DNA from 4 places in the Mesorhizobium sp. B2-1-8 genome. Region 1 is predicted to be linked to each of the others. Evidence: predicted binding sites of a transcription regulator. Region 1 holds the regulator's gene; each other region holds the start of a gene.
The links. The regulator PhoB, encoded in region 1, activates phosphate uptake and scavenging genes when phosphate is short. The targets are predictions, from matches to a motif close to TGTCATNNANCTGTCAT.
Positions count from the first base shown of each region.

Region 2: the regulator PhoB is predicted to act here: its motif matches at 2,696-2,712, upstream of FJ970_RS14270 (acid phosphatase).
Region 3: the regulator PhoB is predicted to act here: its motif matches at 1,815-1,831, upstream of phnC (phosphonate ABC transporter ATP-binding protein).
Region 4: the regulator PhoB is predicted to act here: its motif matches at 1,825-1,841, upstream of FJ970_RS04155 (PhoX family protein).

Region 1 covers NZ_CP083952.1:1,444,910-1,449,517, forward strand. The annotation lists gene pstC (phosphate ABC transporter permease subunit PstC) at 1-256, shown strand, start outside; gene pstA (phosphate ABC transporter permease PstA) at 260-1,111, shown strand; gene pstB (phosphate ABC transporter ATP-binding protein PstB) at 1,108-1,911, shown strand; gene phoU (phosphate signaling complex protein PhoU) at 1,937-2,644, shown strand; gene phoB (phosphate regulon transcriptional regulator PhoB) at 2,664-3,353, shown strand; partial or broken gene FJ970_RS07095 (sugar kinase) at 3,475-3,663, opposite strand; gene FJ970_RS07100 (sterol desaturase family protein) at 3,734-4,608, opposite strand, start outside.
Region 2 covers NZ_CP083952.1:2,909,134-2,913,741, forward strand. The annotation lists gene FJ970_RS14260 (putative bifunctional diguanylate cyclase/phosphodiesterase) at 1-1,132, opposite strand, end outside; gene FJ970_RS14265 (cytochrome-c peroxidase) at 1,337-2,572, opposite strand; gene FJ970_RS14270 (acid phosphatase) at 2,786-4,321, shown strand; gene FJ970_RS14275 (DUF922 domain-containing Zn-dependent protease) at 4,374-4,608, opposite strand, start outside.
Region 3 covers NZ_CP083952.1:1,721,513-1,726,120, forward strand. The annotation lists gene phnD (phosphonate ABC transporter substrate-binding protein) at 1-769, opposite strand, end outside; gene phnC (phosphonate ABC transporter ATP-binding protein) at 879-1,736, opposite strand; gene FJ970_RS08460 (DUF1868 domain-containing protein) at 1,867-2,577, opposite strand; gene FJ970_RS08465 (DapH/DapD/GlmU-related protein) at 2,712-3,329, opposite strand; gene phnL (phosphonate C-P lyase system protein PhnL) at 3,326-4,033, opposite strand; gene phnK (phosphonate C-P lyase system protein PhnK) at 4,242-4,608, opposite strand, start outside.
Region 4 covers NZ_CP083952.1:868,925-873,532, forward strand. The annotation lists gene FJ970_RS04140 (sensor histidine kinase) at 1-315, shown strand, start outside; gene FJ970_RS04145 (response regulator) at 312-974, shown strand; gene FJ970_RS04150 (hypothetical protein) at 1,154-1,627, opposite strand; gene FJ970_RS04155 (PhoX family protein) at 1,902-3,905, shown strand; gene FJ970_RS04160 (flavin-containing monooxygenase) at 4,097-4,608, opposite strand, start outside.

The DNA.
Region 1 (4,608 bases):
CGGCCTTGGCCGCGCGCTTGGCGAAACCATGGCGGTGACGTTCGTGATCGGCAACGCGCACCGCATCTCGACCTCGCTGTTCGCGCCGGCAACGACAATCTCCGCGACCATCGCCAATGAATTCACCGAAGCCGTTGGCGACCTCTACACGTCCTCGCTGGTGGCGCTCGGCCTGATCCTGTTCGTCATCACCTTCCTCATCCTTGCGATCGCACGCTACATGCTGATGCGCATCGACGCCCGCACCGGAGCCTGACCGATGTCGACAGCCTCGTCGCTTCACAGCCGCCGCAAGGCCAGAAACTCGGTGATGATGACGCTGTGCGTCGCCGCCGCGGGCATCGGGCTTGCCTGGCTGGCACTGATCCTCGGCGCGTTGATCTACAAAGGCGTAGCAGGGCTCTCGCTTGATGTGTTCACGCAGATGACGCCGCCGCCCGGCGATGCCGGCGGCCTGCTGAACGCTGTCTATGGCAGCGTGGTGATGACGGTCATCGCCGTTATCGTCGGCACGCCAATCGGTGTTCTGGCCGGCACCTACATGGCCGAATACGGCCGCTTCTCGAAACTCACCACCGTGGTGCGCTTCATCAACGACATCCTGCTGTCGGCGCCGTCGATCATCATCGGCCTGTTCGTCTACGAATTGATGGTGCGGCCGATGGGGCATTTCTCGGCGATCGCCGGCGCCGTCGCTCTGGCCATCCTGGTCATCCCCGTGGTCGTGCGCACCACCGAGGACATGCTCAACCTGGTGCCGAACGCCTTGCGCGAAGCCGGCACCGCTATCGGCGCGCCGCGCTGGGTGGTCATCAAATCAGTGGCTTACCGTGCCGCACTTTCCGGCATCGTCACCGGCATATTGCTGTCGATCGCCCGCATCTCCGGCGAGACGGCGCCGCTGCTCTTCACCGCGCTGAACAACCAGTTCTGGTCGAGCAATCTCAACGCGCCGATGGCCAGCCTGCCGGTCACCATCTTCCAGTTCGCTCTCAGCCCCTATGAGGAATGGCAGCAGCTGGCCTGGACCGGCGCACTCATAATCACATTGACGGTTCTCGCGCTCAGCATCTTTGCGCGCAGCCTGACCGGACGCAGAGAGGACAAATGAGCCAGATGTTGTCTGCAGACATGACGATTGCCACCGAGGCAGCCGCCAAGGCGAAGATCGAGGTCAAGAACCTCAATTTCTACTACGGCCAGTCGAAGGCGCTGAAGGACATCACGTTGTCGCTGCCCGAGCGCAGCGTGACGGCCTTCATCGGACCGTCGGGTTGCGGAAAGTCGACGCTGCTGCGCGTCTTCAACCGCATCTACGAGCTCTACCCCAAGCAGACCGCCGAGGGTCAGGTGCTGCTCGACGGCCAAAATGTTCTCGACCGCTCGCAGGATCTCAACCTGCTGCGTACCAAGATCGGCATGGTGTTCCAGAAGCCGACACCGTTCCCGATGTCGATCTATGAGAACATCGCCTTCGGTGTCAGGCTCTACGAGAAGATCAGCAAGGCCGAGATGGACGGCCGTGTCGAACAGGCGCTGAAGCGCGCGGCACTGTGGACCGAGGTCAAGGACAAGCTGAACGCCAGCGGCCTCAGCCTGTCGGGCGGCCAGCAGCAGCGGCTTTGCATCGCCCGCACGGTGGCGGTGAAGCCGGAAGTCATCCTGCTCGACGAGCCGGCCTCGGCGCTCGACCCATTGTCCACCGCCAAGATCGAGGAACTGATCGACGAGTTGCAGGCCGACTACACGATCGTCATCGTCACCCACAACATGCAGCAGGCCGCGCGCGTCTCGAAGCAGACGGCTTTCATGTATCTGGGCGAACTGGTCGAATTCGACAAGACCGAGAAGATCTTCACGTCGCCTCGCGAGAAGCGCACGCAGGACTACATCACCGGCCGTTTCGGCTGATCTCACGCATACGAGGACCAGGATCATGGCCGAACACACAGTCGCAGCCTTCGACGAGGATCTCGGACAGATCAGCAGGCTGATCAGCGACATGGGCGATCTCGCCGGCACGATGGTCGGTGGCGCCACCAAGGCGCTGCTGAATTCGGACAGCGCGCTGGCACAGCGCGTCGTCTCCGACGACGCCATCATGGACGCGCGCCAGCGCGAACTCGACGACCGCGCCATCACCCTGATCGCCAAGCGCCAGCCGATGGCCGACGATCTGCGCCATGTCGTCGGCTCGATCCGCATGGCGGGCGATCTCGAGCGCATCGGCGACCTTGCCAAGAACATCGCCAAGCGCGTCGGCTCCGTCGGCCTCACCGCCACGCCGCGCGACCTGTCGCACTCGATCGACTCCATGGCGCAGCTGGTGCTGATCCAGGTGCAGGGCGTGGTCGAGGAATATGCGGCCGGCGATGCCGCCGCACTCGCCAAGCTCAGGAACGACGACGAACGCATCGACGTCAAATACACCTCGGTGTTCCGCGAACTCCTGACCTACATGATGGAGGATCCGCGCAACATCACGGCTTGCACGCATCTTTTGTTCTGCGCCAAGAACCTCGAACGCATCGGCGACCATGTGACCAACATCGCCGAGAATGCGTACTATGTGCTGACTGGCACGCAACTGCCCGCCAATCGTCCGAAGCAGGACGAGACGGCGATGTCGGTGCCGGCGGCTTGACGGCAGGGATGATCAATCGATGATCGCGCCACGCATCATGGTGGTGGAGGACGAGGAGCCGCTCGGTGTGCTCCTGCGCTACAATCTGGAATCGGAAGGGTACCAGGTCGAGGTGGTGACGCGCGGCGACGAAGCCGAGATCCGCCTCCAGGAGAACGTGCCCGACCTCCTGGTGCTCGACTGGATGGTGCCGGCGGTTTCCGGCATCGAGCTCTGTCGGCGCCTGCGAATGCGGCCCGAGACCGAGAGGCTGCCGATCATCATGCTTACGGCACGCGGCGAGGAGAGCGACCGCGTGCGCGGCCTTTCGACCGGTGCCGACGACTATCTGGTCAAGCCGTTCTCGACGCCGGAATTCATGGCCCGGGTCAAGGCGCTGCTACGCCGCGCCAAGCCGGAAGTGCTGTCCAGCGTGCTCAAGGTCGGCGACATCGTGCTCGACCGCGAATCGCACCGGGTCTATCGCAAGAAGAGCGAGATCCGGCTTGGCCCGACCGAGTTCCGGTTGCTAGAGTTCATGATGCGCCATCCCGGTCGGGTGTTCTCGCGCAGCCAGCTGCTCGACAATGTCTGGGGCGAGACGATCTATATCGACGAGCGCACCGTGGACGTGCATGTCGGACGGCTGCGCAAGGCGGTCAACAATGGCCGCATGCCCGACGTCATCCGCACCATCCGCGGCGCGGGCTACGCGATCAGGGAAGACTAGACGTCTGTCCCATCTCGGTGAGATCGGAATGGGGAGCGCCCACGTGTATGATTGTGCACCTTCCAGAGCAAAACAATCATGCATGCCGCGCCGATCACATGGAAGAAAAACAAATCCCGATGTCGAAGGAGATCGATTTCGAATGCTGGCCGCCGGCGGTGTGGGCGATCGCCTCGCGCAGTGCCGGCTCGATCAGGTCGAAGGCCGCCGCGCAGACGCCGACCATGGCGACGGGTGCGGGATCGATCAGCGCGAACAGGCTGCCCAGCCCATAACCCAGCGCCTCGCCGGCCTTGCCGTAAAGAGATCGGGGGCTGGGGCGGTCTGCGGCGTAAACCTGCCTGAGGACTTATATCACGTGCCCCTTCCGCCGGCATGACCTATAGCCGGCGCCGCGCGGCAAGACGCGCCTTCATCCGTGCCTTTGCCGATTCAGTGCCATCGTGGAAGGTGTCGAACCACTTGTCCCATGGCACTTCCAGCGTGCCGTAGTTCACCTCAAAGTAGCGATGATGAAGCTGGTGGTGGAAGGTGCCCAGGTCGACGCGCTTGCGCCCGGCCAGCCAGAGCCCTTCGAACCCGGTATGGGTGGTAATGGCGTAAAGGCCATAGAACATCAGGTGGCAGATAAGATGCATCGGGCTGGACGGAACAACGAAATGGACCAGCGCGGTTCCGAAATAGAAAATGTGTTCAACCGGGTGCATCGCAAGGCCCGACCACGGCCCCACATCAATATTGCGGTGATGCAGCGCGTGGATGCGGTAAAGGAGCTTCGTATGGAGCAGCCGGTGAATCCAGTAGAAGTAGAAACTCTCCCAGATCGGGATCAACAGGAAGAGGCCGACGAACCAGACCGGGTGGCCGGACCATGTTAGAGTCGGCGCATAGCCATTGGCCATCGCCCACCAGACCAGCGCCTCGTATGCCGACCAGATCGTTACGCCCGAAGCCAGCGACCAGAATACGTTGTCGGCCAGTTGGCTGTCGAAACTGAAGGCGCGCCCCTTGCGCGGGTAAGGGCGCGGATCAAACTTTTTGTCGGTGCCCTGCAACTGGTGGCGGTGAAAAACAAGATGCAGCCCCTGCGCTACAATTACCGTCAGGCCGAAGTTTCGTAGCCAGATCACCCCGATCCATAGCCCTGGCTCCTTCGCCTGGGCAAGCGTGGGGCTGGCCAAGGCATAAGCCGCGAAGGCCAGCCCCACGATGACGAGATTGATTGAGACAGGCAGCCAGCTTCCGACATACCAGC
Region 2 (4,608 bases), 1.5 Mb from region 1:
CGTGCGTGGCGAGGTGCTGGATCTCGATGGTGCGTTCCTCGACCCGCCGCTCCAGGGTCTCGGCGGCATCGGCCTGCATCGTCATCGTGCGCCCGATCGCATACCAGCAGGCCAGCGCCAGCAGCGTGACGACCGCGACCGCCGCGTAGCCGGCCAGTTCGAATTCCCGCACGGCCTGGGCGTCCATGTTGTCGTCGAATCTGCTGTTGGGAAAACCGGCCCAGAGACCCCAGGCACTTCTAGGATCGTTGAGCGAGAGCGGGAGGACTTCGGAATAGATCAGATTGGGGTCCGCAGCCGTGAAAGCGTGGGAATCAGCCGCCAGGGCCGTCGACATCTTGTGCTGGTCGGATTCGAACCCGTAGCCTGAATTGACGATGACATAATCGCTGCTCGGCAACAGTTTCCTCAACGCCGAGGTGAGCATGATCGCCGAGACGGAGCCGCGCAGTCTGCCATCCTGGCCGAAGACCGGGACCGAAAGAATGAAGCCAGAGCGATCAGCGTCATTGCCGGTATGGATGAAATCGGTGTTGTCGCAGGTGATGAGTTCCTTCGTGCCGATGACCGGCACATCCAGCCCGTCGATGTTGCTGGAATTGGGATAGTTCGCCTTCAGCCAGGCAAGCTGTTTGACCAGTTCATGGTATTCATAGGTTTCAACTTCTTCGGGCGGACGGATCAGCGAATTGTCATCCAGCTTGACGGGCTTTGTGTACGCGGCGGCGTCTGACCTTGCCCTGGCATTCACGATCAACTGGTCGAACTGGAGGATCGGCTCCTCGAGCTTGCCGGTCACGGCGTCGAAGCGGTCCGGGTCGAAATCCAGCGGCAGGAAGTAGACCTCGGAAATGGAGACGTTGTTAGCGAGGTTATTGTAGATCTGCTGGATGGTCGCACGGCCTTCGTCGCCCAGATTGGTGCCGTGCCGGTCGAGGTTCCTGACGCTTGGCAGATAGGTCAGGGTCCGGACATTTTCGTAGACGGACCGCAAGGCGTCTTCGACGGTCTTGGCGGTCGCGCGCGATGCCGCCCGGGAGTTTTCCAGATAACGTTCCCTGGCAAGCGCGTAATCCCGCTGGGCATCGATGTGCAAAGCCACCAGCATTGCTGCGCCGGTGACAAGGATCACCACAAATCCGACTGCTCGCCCGAATGCGTTCATCGGCGTCCTACCATCGATTGGCAAGGGATACCCCAGAGCAGTTTAGGAAGCCCTAATGACGAATGTCCTTCTTTACCGTTCCTCCCGGCCCGCGCGGCAATCCGGCAAGGCCAGAAACTGGTTCGCGGGCGCGGCCAATCCGGCACGTCGGCCCGCGCGAGGTCCAAGGGTTCAATTCGCTGGCTCGGTCCGCTGATCGGCATCGGTGAGCGTCTGCAGAAACGCCACGATATCGTCGATTTCGGCGTCGTTCAGCGCCGGCTTGTCGCCGGGTTTCTTGCCGTCGAAGGGTGGGTCTTGATTCAGGTTCGGCCAGTAAGCCTTTGGCAAATCGTCATATTTGTCGACCGTGCCGTCGGCATTCCTCGGATACCAGCGGCCGGGGTCGGTGTCGCGGCTGGCATAGAAGGCGACGGCGTCGCGCAGCGTGTGGAAATAGCCGTTGTGGAAGAAGCTCTTGCGCAGCGCGACGTTGCGCAGCGTCGGTGTCTTGAACAGGCCGCAATAATCGGTGCGGCCGCGAAAATCGGTGCGCAGCGGACCGCACAGGCCGAGATCGGCATAGGCGGGGTCGGCGTTGGCCGGGATCGCCGGATTACGCGGCACGGCGATGGCGATCAGCCCGAAATCGGTGAATTGCGGCGGCTCGCCGTCATTGGCGGGTTCACTGAGATGGCAGGAGGCGCAATTGCCTTTCGCCTCGTCCTCGAACAGTTCGCGGCCACGCAGTTCCTGCGCCGACAGCGTCGCCTTGCCGGCAAGGAAGGCATCGTAGCGGCTGGAATAGGGATAGAAATCGGCGGCACTCTGCTCGAACGTGCCAAGCGCCTCGGCGGCGGCGGTGAAGGCGTCGCCCGGGCGCTCGAAGACATCCTGCCCGAACACGGCCTTGAAGTCATCGGCATAGGCGGTCTTGCGCAGGGAGGCGGAGACGGCTGCTTCATCCTTGTTGGCCATCTCGAAGGGCGAGAGCAGGGGGATTTTCGCCTGGTCCTTGCCGTGGTCGGCGCGGCCGTCCCAGGTCAGGCCACCGGTCGGACCGTTGTCGACGCTCTCGTCGCCTTCGTCCTCGGAATCGTGGAAATGCTCGGTGAAGGCAGGTGCCGCCTGGAGATAGCGCAGCGACGGCACGGCGCGCACGCCCGACTGGTCGAGGTTCGGGCCTCCCATCTCGACCGGAGATGCCGAGGCCGGACCGAAAGCGTGGCGCGGATCATGACAGGACGAGCAGGCCTGCTTGCCCGAGGCCGACAGCGCAGGGTCGAAGAACATTTTTCGGCCCAAGGCGGTCAGCGCCTCGGCGCGCGCGAACGCTTGCGCGCGCGATAGCGGGCCGGGATGGACGCCGTCCGCCGTATTCGCGAGCGCGGCAAGTGCGAAGGTCGAGATCGCGGCAATCGCGATCATCAGGCTTTCCCATCGTCTCGTCTTCATGGGGCAAGGTCCGCTTTGGCCCGGGAATAGGAATGCAGTGCAACGGATTGATGACCGGCCCCAGTGCTCACGAAACCGTGTTCGCCGAGGCGGCGGATGTCACAAAGGTGACAAGGCATCCACGTTACCTGCCGCTATGGTTCCCCGCGCGTCTCTCTAGCCACAGTCAAGCCACGAGGTCTTTCCATGACGAGGCTCAAGCTCCTCACTTCCTTCTGTCTGGCCGGTTCGGCCCTGGTTCCCCTCGCGGCGGCCAATGCCGCCCCTCCCGGCTTCGACAAGATAGACACGGTCGTCGTCATCTATGCCGAAAACCGCAGCTTCGATAATCTCTATGGCGGCTTCCCCGGCGCCAATGGGCTGGCCAATGTCTCGACCGACCAGGCGCGCCAGTTCGACCGCGACGGCAAGCCGCTCGCCGAACTTCCGCCGGCCTGGGGCGGGCTGACCGGAAAAGGTGTCACGCCCGCGGTGACGGAGGCGCAGACGGCGCATCTCGCCAACGCCGCCTTCGCCATAGACGACCCCAAGGGTTTCAACGAGGGCACCAACGTCATCACCCACGATCTGTGGCACCGTTTCTATCAGGAGCAGATGCAGATCGACGGCGGCAAGAACGACAAATTCGTCGCCTGGGCCGATTCCGGCGGCCTGGTCATGGGTCATTATGATGGTTCGATCCTGCCGATGTGGGCGGTGGCGAAGAAATACGTGCTGGCCGACAATTTCTTCCAGGGCGCCTTCGGTGGCTCGTTCCTCAACCATTTCCAGCTCGCCTGCGCCTGTACGCCGGTCTATCCCAACGCCGACACCAGCCCGGTGAAGGACCAGATCGCCGTCGTCGAGCCCGACGGCGTGACACTGAAGGTTGCCGACAATTCGCCGGCCTCGGCGCTCGGCGGCGCGCCGAAATTCGTCAATGACGGCGCCATCACGCCCGACTTCTACGCCGTCAACACCATGCAGCCACCCTACCAGCCGAGCCACAACAAGCCGGCCGAGGGCGGCGACAAGGCGCTCGCCGACCCGGCCGCGCCCACCACGCTGCCGCCGCAGCACGACATCACCATCGGCGATCTCCTGTCGCTGAAGGGGGTGAGCTGGGCCTGGTATGCCGGCGCCTGGCAGGCAACGCTGGACGGCAAGAACGCGACGCCGGTGCCGAACTTCCAGTTCCACCACCAGCCGTTCAACTATTTCGCGGCTTACGCGCCCGGGACCGCCGCGCGCACCGAGCATCTCAGGGATGGCGGCCTGGACGGCGCCGAGTTCATCAAGGCGATCGATGACGGTAAGCTGCCGGCCGTCACCTTCTACAAGCCGCAGGGCAATCTCAACGAGCATGGCGGTTATGCCGACGTGGCGAGCGGCGACCAGCATCTGGCCGACGTCGTTTCGCATCTGGAGAAAAGCCCGCAATGGGGCCACATGCTGGTCGTCGTCACTTATGACGAGAATGGCGGCTTCTGGGATCATGTCGCGCCGCCCAAGGCCGACCGCTGGGGCCCGGGCAACCGCATCCCGGCCTTCATCATCTCGCCCTATGCCAGGATGGGCACGGTCGACCACACGCAATACGACACGACCTCGATCCTGCGCTTCATCACCGCGCGCTTCGATCTGCCGGTGCTGACCGGCATCGTCGCCCGCGACAAGGCACTGCGCAACAACGACCAGCCGCCGATGGGCGATCTCTCAGCGGCGCTCGATCTGAGCCGATAGGGACCGGGCGAAACGCCGATATGCCGTCGCGCCGCAGCGCGCGGTGGCCTTCTCAGCCGCCATTGACAAGCGCAAGAATGAGCTTCTGCAGATTGCCGCCCTGGCCGAGTTCGACGCGGTCGAAATCGCGGCTTGCCTGCACCCGCGCCTTCGAGATTGCGTCGAGCCGACGGACCACCTCGGCCCTGGTCTTGCTGCATTTGGGATCATCGGCAACGGTCAGGCCGTCTGTCGCGGCTTCGATGTCATGGACCATTTGTATCATACTGGCGCCGTGGACCTTCTCG
Region 3 (4,608 bases), 280 kb from region 1:
CGGCCAGCTTGGCGGTCATGTCGTCGCCTATCGCGGTGCGCACGACGAGCGGGCCGTTCGGGATCAGGCCCGAGCGCCAGACTTCGACGAAGTCGTTGGGGTCGACGGCGCCCTTGGCGACTTCCTTGTGGAAGGTGCCGGAGGTGTAGCCGTTCTTGAAGTCGCCGATGCCCGAGGAATCGTCGACCGCGACGTCGACCTTGCCATCACGCACGGCCAGAACGTTGTTTTCGTGGCCGCCGTTGAACTGGGTCGAAGCGAAGAAGGCTTCGTTCGAGGCGCCGGTGGTCTTCGGAATCTGGGTCAGCGGGATCAGGTAACCGGAGGTCGAATCCGGATCGGCATAGCCGAGCTTCTTGCCCTTGGCCGACTTGATGTCGGTGATCCCGGAGGTCTTCAGCGCCAGGCCGATAGAATAATAGCCGGTGGCGCCGTCGGTCTGCTTGGTGGTGAGGATCGGGGTAACCGCCTTCGGATCCTTGAGATAGACGCTGGCATAGCCGGAAGCGCCGAGTTCGGCGAAGTCGAGCGTGCCGCCGAGCAGGCCCTGGATGACGCCGTCATAGTCGGCGGCGGGGAACAGCGAAACCTTCTCGAAGCCGAATTCCGTCTTCAGGTGATCGGCCAGGCACTGGTAGTTGCGCAGCCGGTCGGTTTCGTTTTCGCCACCGAGAATGCCGACGCGAAATTCCTTCATGTCGGCGGCGTGGGCCATGCTGGTGGCCATGGCGAGCACCGAAACGGCACCGAAAACCATCTTCCTGAACATTGATATCTCTCCTGTAAGTTCCGGCCCCGCGCCGGCAGCGTTCTTGATCTTGACAAGTGCCCTTGACGCGGGCGGACGATCCAGGCTGCTCGCTATGCCCGTAATGGGCTCAGTATCCCGGAAATGCGGGTTCGAGCGGTCCGGCGGATGCGGCGATCTTCTGCTTGAAGGCTACGCTGGTGGAGGTGATGACCTCCGATATCTCGCCGCCATTGCTGTCGGCGCCGTAGACAAGACGCACGGCGTCGCGGTCGAGCTCTTCGGGCGGCCCGTCGAAGACGACCTTGCCGGCGGCCATGCCGATGACGCGGTTGCAATAGGTACGAGCGGTATCGAGCGTATGCAGGTTGGTGACGACGGTGATGCCTTCGCGCAGATTGATGTCCTGCAGCGAATCCATCACCACCTTGGCGTTGAGCGGGTCGAGCGAGGCGATCGGCTCGTCGGCGAGGATCACCCTGGGCTGCTGCATCATGGCGCGGGCGATGGCGACGCGCTGCTGCTGGCCGCCAGACAAGGTGCCGGCCGGCTGAAGTGCCGTACGGGCGATGTCGAGCCGCTCGAGCGCGGCGACCGCCTCTGCGCACTCGGCGCGCGAGAACATGCCGAGAAGGTTGGACAGGGTCGAGCGGTGGTTCAGTTTGCCGAGCAGCACGTTGGTCAGCACGTCGAGGCGCGGCACCAGGTTGAACTGCTGGAAGATCATGGCGCAATCGCGCTGCCAGCGCCGCAAGGGCGAGCCGCGCAACTGGGAAACCTCCGCGCCGTCAAAAAAAATCGACCCCTGGCTGGGATCGACAAGACGGTTGATCATGCGAAGAAGAGTCGACTTGCCGGCGCCCGAACGGCCAATGACGCCAACCATCTGCCCCTGCGGGATCGAGATGTTGACGTCACTGACGGCGGTGTTCTTGCCAAATCGTCGGCTGACGCCGCGGATTTCGAGCGTGGCAGAGCTTGCTGACATGGGCTGGTTCCAGTCCGGTCCATATTGATCGTCAGGCTCTCGCCTAACGCAGCCACATGAACCTGCCGTGTCGCCGGCATGTCAGTTTTGTTACGCTCCACAGATACGACGGTCGGCGTCCTGCTGGCGATCAGCCAAGCACCAGCAATTCCTCGAAATGTTTCATGTCGCGGAATGCGCAGAAGGCGGGGGCCTTGATCTCGATCACCGGAGCCTGCCGCGCGAAAAGCGCCAGGCAATCGTCGAACAGTGCCTGCCATGCGGCAGCGCTGTCGTCGGCGAGACGCTGGATCTGGTAGGCGAAGGTGATGTGAAAGACGTAATTGTCGTGGTCGGGGTGCCGGTAGCCGAACGGCACAGTCAGAGCATCGCGCCATGCACGCATGATGCGCATGTCCTCGTCGGTCGCGCCGGCAACCGTGAGGCCGGTCGGCACGATCTCGAGCACCTCGATGTTGAACGGGCCGGCGCCCTCGAAACCCTTGAGGCGCTCCAGATAGAGCCGGGTCATGGCGTCGATGCTGGTGTCGAGCGGGACGTCCCGCGGCCAGTAAGGCAACCGGCGGCGATATTCGATGATGCCCTGGAACAGCGTCATGTGCAGGCTGGAGACCGGCGTGAAGGCGAGGCGATCGGCGTCCGGCATTGCCATCATCCGATTGCGTACAGTGAGCACCACCGCTTCGGATGGCGAGCCGCTGACCAGATGGCTGACGACGGTGTTGCCGGGCTCGAGGAGAAAATTGCCCGACGCGTCGTAGCGCGTGCCGAGATGCGTCGGCGGCGACGGATTGGAGCCGGCAAAGAATCCGGCGAGCGAGGGCCTGACAGTTTCGAGCATGGCGATCTCCTTGGGAGATGGCGTCCTGTCCGAATCTTATGTCAGGGATATGAACAGGCTCGCTCTACGACGATGATGTGAGGGCTCTGTCTCTTTGCCTGACGCAACCGGTTCCCAGTTTTCCTGGAATTGCGCTATCCTTCGTATTTCTCCAGGAACGCCTCGGCCGACAAATCCCGAAAATCGTCGAGCGAAGCGCGTAGCCTGGCATGGTCCCAGTCCCACCAGGCCAGTGCCTGGTAGCGCTCGGCGGTGCGCCGGTCGAAGCGCTCGCGGATCGGCTTGGCCGGCACGCCGGCGACGATGGTGTAGGGCGCGACGTCCCTCGAGACGACCGCGCCAGCGCCAACCGCGGCACCATCACCGACGGTGACGCCGGGCAGGACGGTCGAGCCGTGGCCGAGCCAGGTGTCGTGGCCTATGGTGACGCGCTTGGCGCGACGCTGAGCGAAGAATTCGCTCTCATGCTCAGCGTCGTCCCAATAGTCCGACGCGCGGTAAGTGAAGTGGTGCAGCGTCGGCCGCCATGTCGGATGGTTGGTGGCGTTGAGGCGCACGCTGGCCGCGATGTTGGCGAATTTGCCGATCGTCGCACACCAGACGGCGCAGTCCTGCATCATGTAGGAATAATCGCCGAGCTCGCTTTCCGAAACCCGGCTGCGGTCGGCGATCTCGGTCCAGCGGCCGAGCGTCGAGTTGTGCACCTCCGCCGTCGGGTGGACCAGCGGCGTCTCCGACAATTTCCTGGTCATGCGGCGAGCTTTCCCGGCGCGAAGGCGGTAACGTCGATGACGCGGTCGGCCACCGCCTCGCGCACTTCGTGGTCATGGAAGATGCCGAGCAAGGCGACGCCTGCCGCCTTCTTGGCGGCGATGAGTTCGATCACCACGTCGCGGTTGGTCGCGTCGAGCGATGCGGTCGGCTCGTCGAGCAGCAGGATCGGATGTTCGGTGATGAAACCGCGCGCGATGTTGACGCGCTGCTGCTCGCCGCCGGAGAAGGTTGCCGGCGGCAGCATCCAGAGCTTTTCCGGCAGATTGAGCTGGGCCAACAGGGCCCGTGCCTTACCCCTCGCGACCTCACGCTCCTCGCCGCGTTCGACCAGTGGTTCGGCGACGACATCGAGCGCCGAAACGCGCGGCACGGTGCGCAGGAACTGACTGACATAGCCGATCGTTTGCCGGCGAACGGAAAGCACCGTGCGCGGGCTGGCATGGGCGAGATCGATCAGCCCGTCCTCGTGCATGACGATGATCTGGCCCTCGTCGACGGCGTAGTTGCCGTAGAGCATCTTCAGGATCGAGCTCTTGCCGGCACCGGACGGGCCGCCGAGCACGGTGCATTCACCCGCCTTGATCGAGAACGAGACACCCGCAACGACAGGCAATTTGATGCCGTCGCGCAGATGCATGGTGAAGCTCTTGGCGACGTCGGAGACAACGAGAGGGGTCGGCATCAGAAGGTTCTCCAACCGTCAATCGTCGGCGGGACAGCGCCCCCCTCTGCCTTGCCAGGCATCTCCCCCTCAAGGGGGGAGATCGGCTGTCGCATTCGTCGTCGCCAATCTGCTGCATTGTAGAATAGGCGGGACATGGAAACTGCCAATCTCCCCCCTTGAGGGGGAGATGGCCGGCAGGCCAGAGGGGGGTGTTCAAGCGCCATCGTCAAACCTGTAGGATCGAGGAAACCAGCAATTGCGTGTAGGGCGCGCGCGGGTCATCGAGCACGCGGTCGGTGAGGCCGCTTTCGACGACGCGGCCGTCCTTCATCACCATCATGCGCTGCGACAGAAGCCGCGCCACGGCGAGGTCGTGGGTGACGACGATCGCGGCAAGGCCAAGGTCGGTGACCAGACCGCGCAGGAGGTCAAGCAGGCGCGCCTGCACGGAAACATCGAGGCCGCCGGTGGGCTCGTCCATGAACACCAGCCGTGGCCCGGTGACGAGGTTGCGGGCGATCTGCAGGCGCTGGCGCATGCCGCCGGAAAAGGCTCGCGGTTCGTCGTCGATGCGGTCTTCCTCGATCTCGACG
Region 4 (4,608 bases), 580 kb from region 1:
ACGCTGCCCGGACATTTGCCCGAGCCCGGCGCTTCTGAGAAGATCAGCATCTATCGCTTCGTGCAGGAGGGGCTGAACAATGCCTACCGCCACGGGCGGGGCAAGGATCAGGCGGTGCGTGCAGGAATGAAAGATGGCAGGCTTTTCGTTGAAGTGTCGGATGGCGGGCCGGGCTTCGATCCGGCGCGGGCCGAGGGGTTGGGGTTGGCCGGCCTCAGGGAGCGAGTCGAAAGCATTGGCGGACAGTTCGAAACCCTGAGCGGGCCGAAAGGCACGAAGCTGGTGATCCGTCTTTCGGTTGAGGAGCAAGCATGATGGGCGCAATCCGCATCGCCATTGTCGACGACCATCCGCTGTTCCGCGAAGGCGTGACGCGCAGCCTGTCGGAGATCGGAGGCTTCGAGATGGCCGGGGAAGGTGCGACCGCGCAGGACGCGGAACGCATCGCCTCGACCGTGCAGCCCGACATCTTGCTGCTCGACATTTCGATGCCAGGCGGCGGCCTGGCCGCGGTTGCAAACATCCTTGCCGACCATCCCGCCCAAAAGATCGTCCTGTTGACTGTTTCAGAGGCCAATGCCGATGTGACCAAGGCCCTGAACGCGGGGGTGCGCGGCTATGTCCTCAAAGGCGTCGGGTCGCGCTCGCTCGCCGATATCCTGCGCAACGTGGCGGCTGGCGAAAGCTATCTTTCGCCGATGTTGTCGGCCCGGCTGCTTTCCGATGTGCAGTCCCTGCAGCCTGCCAACGGCGTGGCGGACCGGCTGCGGCAACTCACCGGCCGTCAGACCGAAATCCTGCGGCTGGTGGCGGAGGGGCTGAGCAACAAGGAAGTCGCCTTGCGCCTGGAGCTGCAGGAGAAGACCGTCAAGCACCACATGACGGGGGTGCTGTCGAAACTCAACGTGCGAAACCGCACTGAAGCAGCCCTCATGATGCGCGAGTTTCGCGACCGCGAGCGGGACTTCTCATAGGGCGGTTCAGCGTTTGATCGCCGAGTCGCTCCAGCTCTTGTTTTTACGCATTCCGCCAGGAAAAGCGCTACGCCGCGCAAAAGGAGGTCACCTCCGCCGGGGGGCGGCGGAGGTGACGTGTGAAACTGGTCGTTGCCTGTTGACCAGCTTCACAAGGCCGAAATTCGCAGGGCCGAAATTCACAGGCCCTTGAGACGGCTGACATCGGCCGGTGTGGCCCGGCGGTCGATGATCGTGCGGCCCAGCCCATCCTTCATCCTGAAACGGCCGTTCTCGATGGTTTCCGTCATGCCGTCGGGGTGCTGAACTGAAATCTTGCTGCCGTCCACGTCGACCTTGTCGCCGGTCGTGGCGTTGACATGGCTGGAGTTGTTGTCGCCCTGCCCCTTGCCTTTTCCGTTGTTGCCGCCGCCGCTATTCCCGTTACTGTTCCCGCTATTCCCACTATTCCCACTGTTGCCGCCGCTGCCGCCGTTGCCGTTACCACCGCCGTTGCCGCCACCATTGCCGCCCTTGTCGGCATGTGCGGTCGCGGCATCGATTCCGGGCACGAAACCATGGAAGACAACTCCATAGGGGGCGACGGTCAGCGCCAGAAGCGCCGCCGATCTCAGAGCCAGACGGCAACAACGGGCCGTGATCGATCCGTGCATACTGATCTCCGTCGATTGAGCCGGCGCGCCCACCCCAACGTTGCAGTGCAACCAACATCGCCGAAAGACGTGGGGACCGGAAGCGACCTCCGACCGTTGCGTTTCTCTCTCAGGACCTTTGCAGGCGCAAGGTTGGACCAAAGTCCCAGACCCGGCATGAAAAACGGTATCGTGAGGGAGCGGCAGTGCCGATATCCTGTCACGAAAATGTGATCAGCCGACTGTAAGGCGTCGAACAGGCAACAAGCTCCAGCACTCCAAGCCAGAGGCTCCCATGACCGAACATCGCACCCCCGACGCCCGATTCCGCACCAGCCTGCTCGAGGAAAACGAAGGCCAGGCCAACAATCCCAGCGAAAACCGCACGATGGGCGAGATCATCGCCGCACGTTTTTCGCGCCGTGGCTTCCTCAAAGGTTCACTTGCCGTCTCGGCGATCGCCGCCACTGTCAGCCCGCTGGCCATGATCGCCGCCGGCGATGCCCGCGCCGCGGACGGCTCCGCCTTCAAATTCGACGAGCTGGAGGCCGGCATCGACGACAAGCATCATGTCGCGCCGGGCTACGACGCCGACGTGTTGTTGCGCTGGGGCGATCCGCTGTTTGCCGATTCGCCGGAATTCGACCCGACCAGGCAGTCGGCGCAAGCCCAGGCAAGGCAGTTCGGCTACAACAACGACTATGTCGGCTATATCCCGATCGACGGTTCGGCCGAACACGGCCTGCTGGTCGTCAACCACGAATACACCAACCCGCATCTGATGTTCCCGGGCCTCGTCAAGATCGTCGAGAAGGACGGCAAGAAGTCGGCCGAGGTGGCGCCGCTCTCGAAGGAGCAGGTCGATGTCGAGATGGCCGCCCATGGCGGCACCATCGTCGAGATCCGCAAGGACGGCGGCAAGTGGCAGGTGGTGCGCGACGGCAAGCTCAACCGCCGCATCACCTCCAGCACCGAGATGGCGCTGTCCGGCCCGGTCGCCGGCCATGACCGCGTCAAGACCAATGCCGATCCGTCGGGAACGAAGGTCTTCGGCACGATCAACAACTGCGCCGGCGGCGTCACGCCCTGCGGCACCTATGTGATGGCCGAGGAGAACATTCATGGCTATTTTTCCGGCGAGCTGCCGGAAGGCCACAAGGAAGCCGCCAACTACAAGCGCCTCGGCATCCCGGAAGGCGCCTATGAATGGGGCGCGCATTACGACCGCTTCAATCTCGCCAAGGAACCGAACGAGCCCAACCGCTTCGGCTGGATCGTCGAGGTCGACGTCAACGACCCTAATTCGGTGCCGCGCAAGCGCACCGCCATGGGTCGCTTCAAGCATGAGGGCGCCGAATCGATCGTCGCCAAGGACGGCCGCGTCGTCTTCTATCTCGGTGACGACGAGCGCTTCGACTATGTCTACAAATTCGTCACCAAGGGCATGTTCAACGCCGGCGACCGCGCGGCCAACAAGGACCTGCTCGACGACGGCACGCTGCATGTCGCCAAATTCGCCGAGGACGGCTCGGTCGAATGGATGCCGATCGTGTTCGGCCAGGGTCCGCTGACGGCGGAAAACGGTTTTGCCGGCCAGGCCGACGTGCTGATCGAGACGCGCCGCGCCGCCGACCTGCTTGGCGCCACCAAGATGGACCGGCCCGAGGACATCCAGCCCAATGCCGGCAACGGCAAGGTCTATGTCATGCTGACCAACAATTCCAAGCGCAAGGCCGATCAGGTCGACGCCGCCAACCCGCGCGCCGGGAATGCCTTCGGCCATATCATCGAGATCGTCGAGGACGGCGGCGATTTCGCCGCCACCAAGGGCAAGTGGGAAGTGCTGCTGAAATGCGGCGACCCGTCCGTGGCCGATGTCGGCGCCACCTTCTCCACCGCGACGACGGCCAATGGCTGGTTCGGCATGCCCGACAATTGCGCGGTCGATTCGGCCGGGCGCCTGTGGGTCGCCACCGACGGCCAAGGCCCCAAGGCCACCGGCCGCACCGACGGCCTGTGGGCGGTGGACACGGAAGGACCGGCGCGGGCGACCTCGAAACTGTTCTTCCGGGTGCCGATCGGCGCCGAGATGTGCGGCCCGCTGTTCGCGCCGGACGATCGGACCGCCTTCGTCGCCGTCCAGCATCCGGGCGACGGTGGCGAGGACTGGGAAGCGTTTGGCCGGCCCTCCTATTACGAGGACCCGTCGACCCGCTGGCCCGACTTCAAGCCCGACATGCCGGTGCGGCCGGCGGTCGTGGCGATCACCAAACAGGGCGGCGGCAAGATCGCCGTCTGACGTCGGGCGAGACAAAGCGGGAGGGGCTTCGGGGATCCGAGGCCCCTCTTTTTATGTGCGGTATTGTATTCAAGCCTCGGGAAAGATTGGCGCGTGAATTGGCTCTCACCCTCGCTTGCCCTCAACAATGCCGGCAAGGCCGACGAGGAGATGCCGACCGAGGCTGTCGGTTCCGACTACTGGAGCCGAAATCAGCGTGAGGTGCCCGGATGGCCGGGACCGGCGATCCGCCCAGCTATCGCCCTGGCCAAAATGGCGGCATTGGCGAAGCAGCCGCGGATGCTCGGCCGCATGCCGGTGAACCACAGGCCGGGCAGTTTCGGATCGGCCTGGCCGCCGTTGAAGAGCGGAACGCCCTTCTCGTCGAGGACGCCGAGATCGCCGACCATGCGCTCCAGCCCGGTGCGGTAGCCCGTCGCGGCAATGACGATGTCGGGAGCGATCAGGCTGCCATTGGCCAGGATGACGCCATCGCGGGTGAACTCCCGTATCCCCGGCACCACCACGATCCTGCCCGATTTGATGGCATCGACGGCGCCATCGTCGGCGGCGATCGCGGTATAGTCCGAGGTCAGGCGGCTGGCGCCGCCGGCGGGCGCGGGCGGCAAGCCGAATTTGGTGAGATCGCCGAAAACCAGGCGCTGCGTCACCGCCATGACCGCATCGGCGACGCGCAGCGGCAGGCGCGCCATGAGCGGCGAGA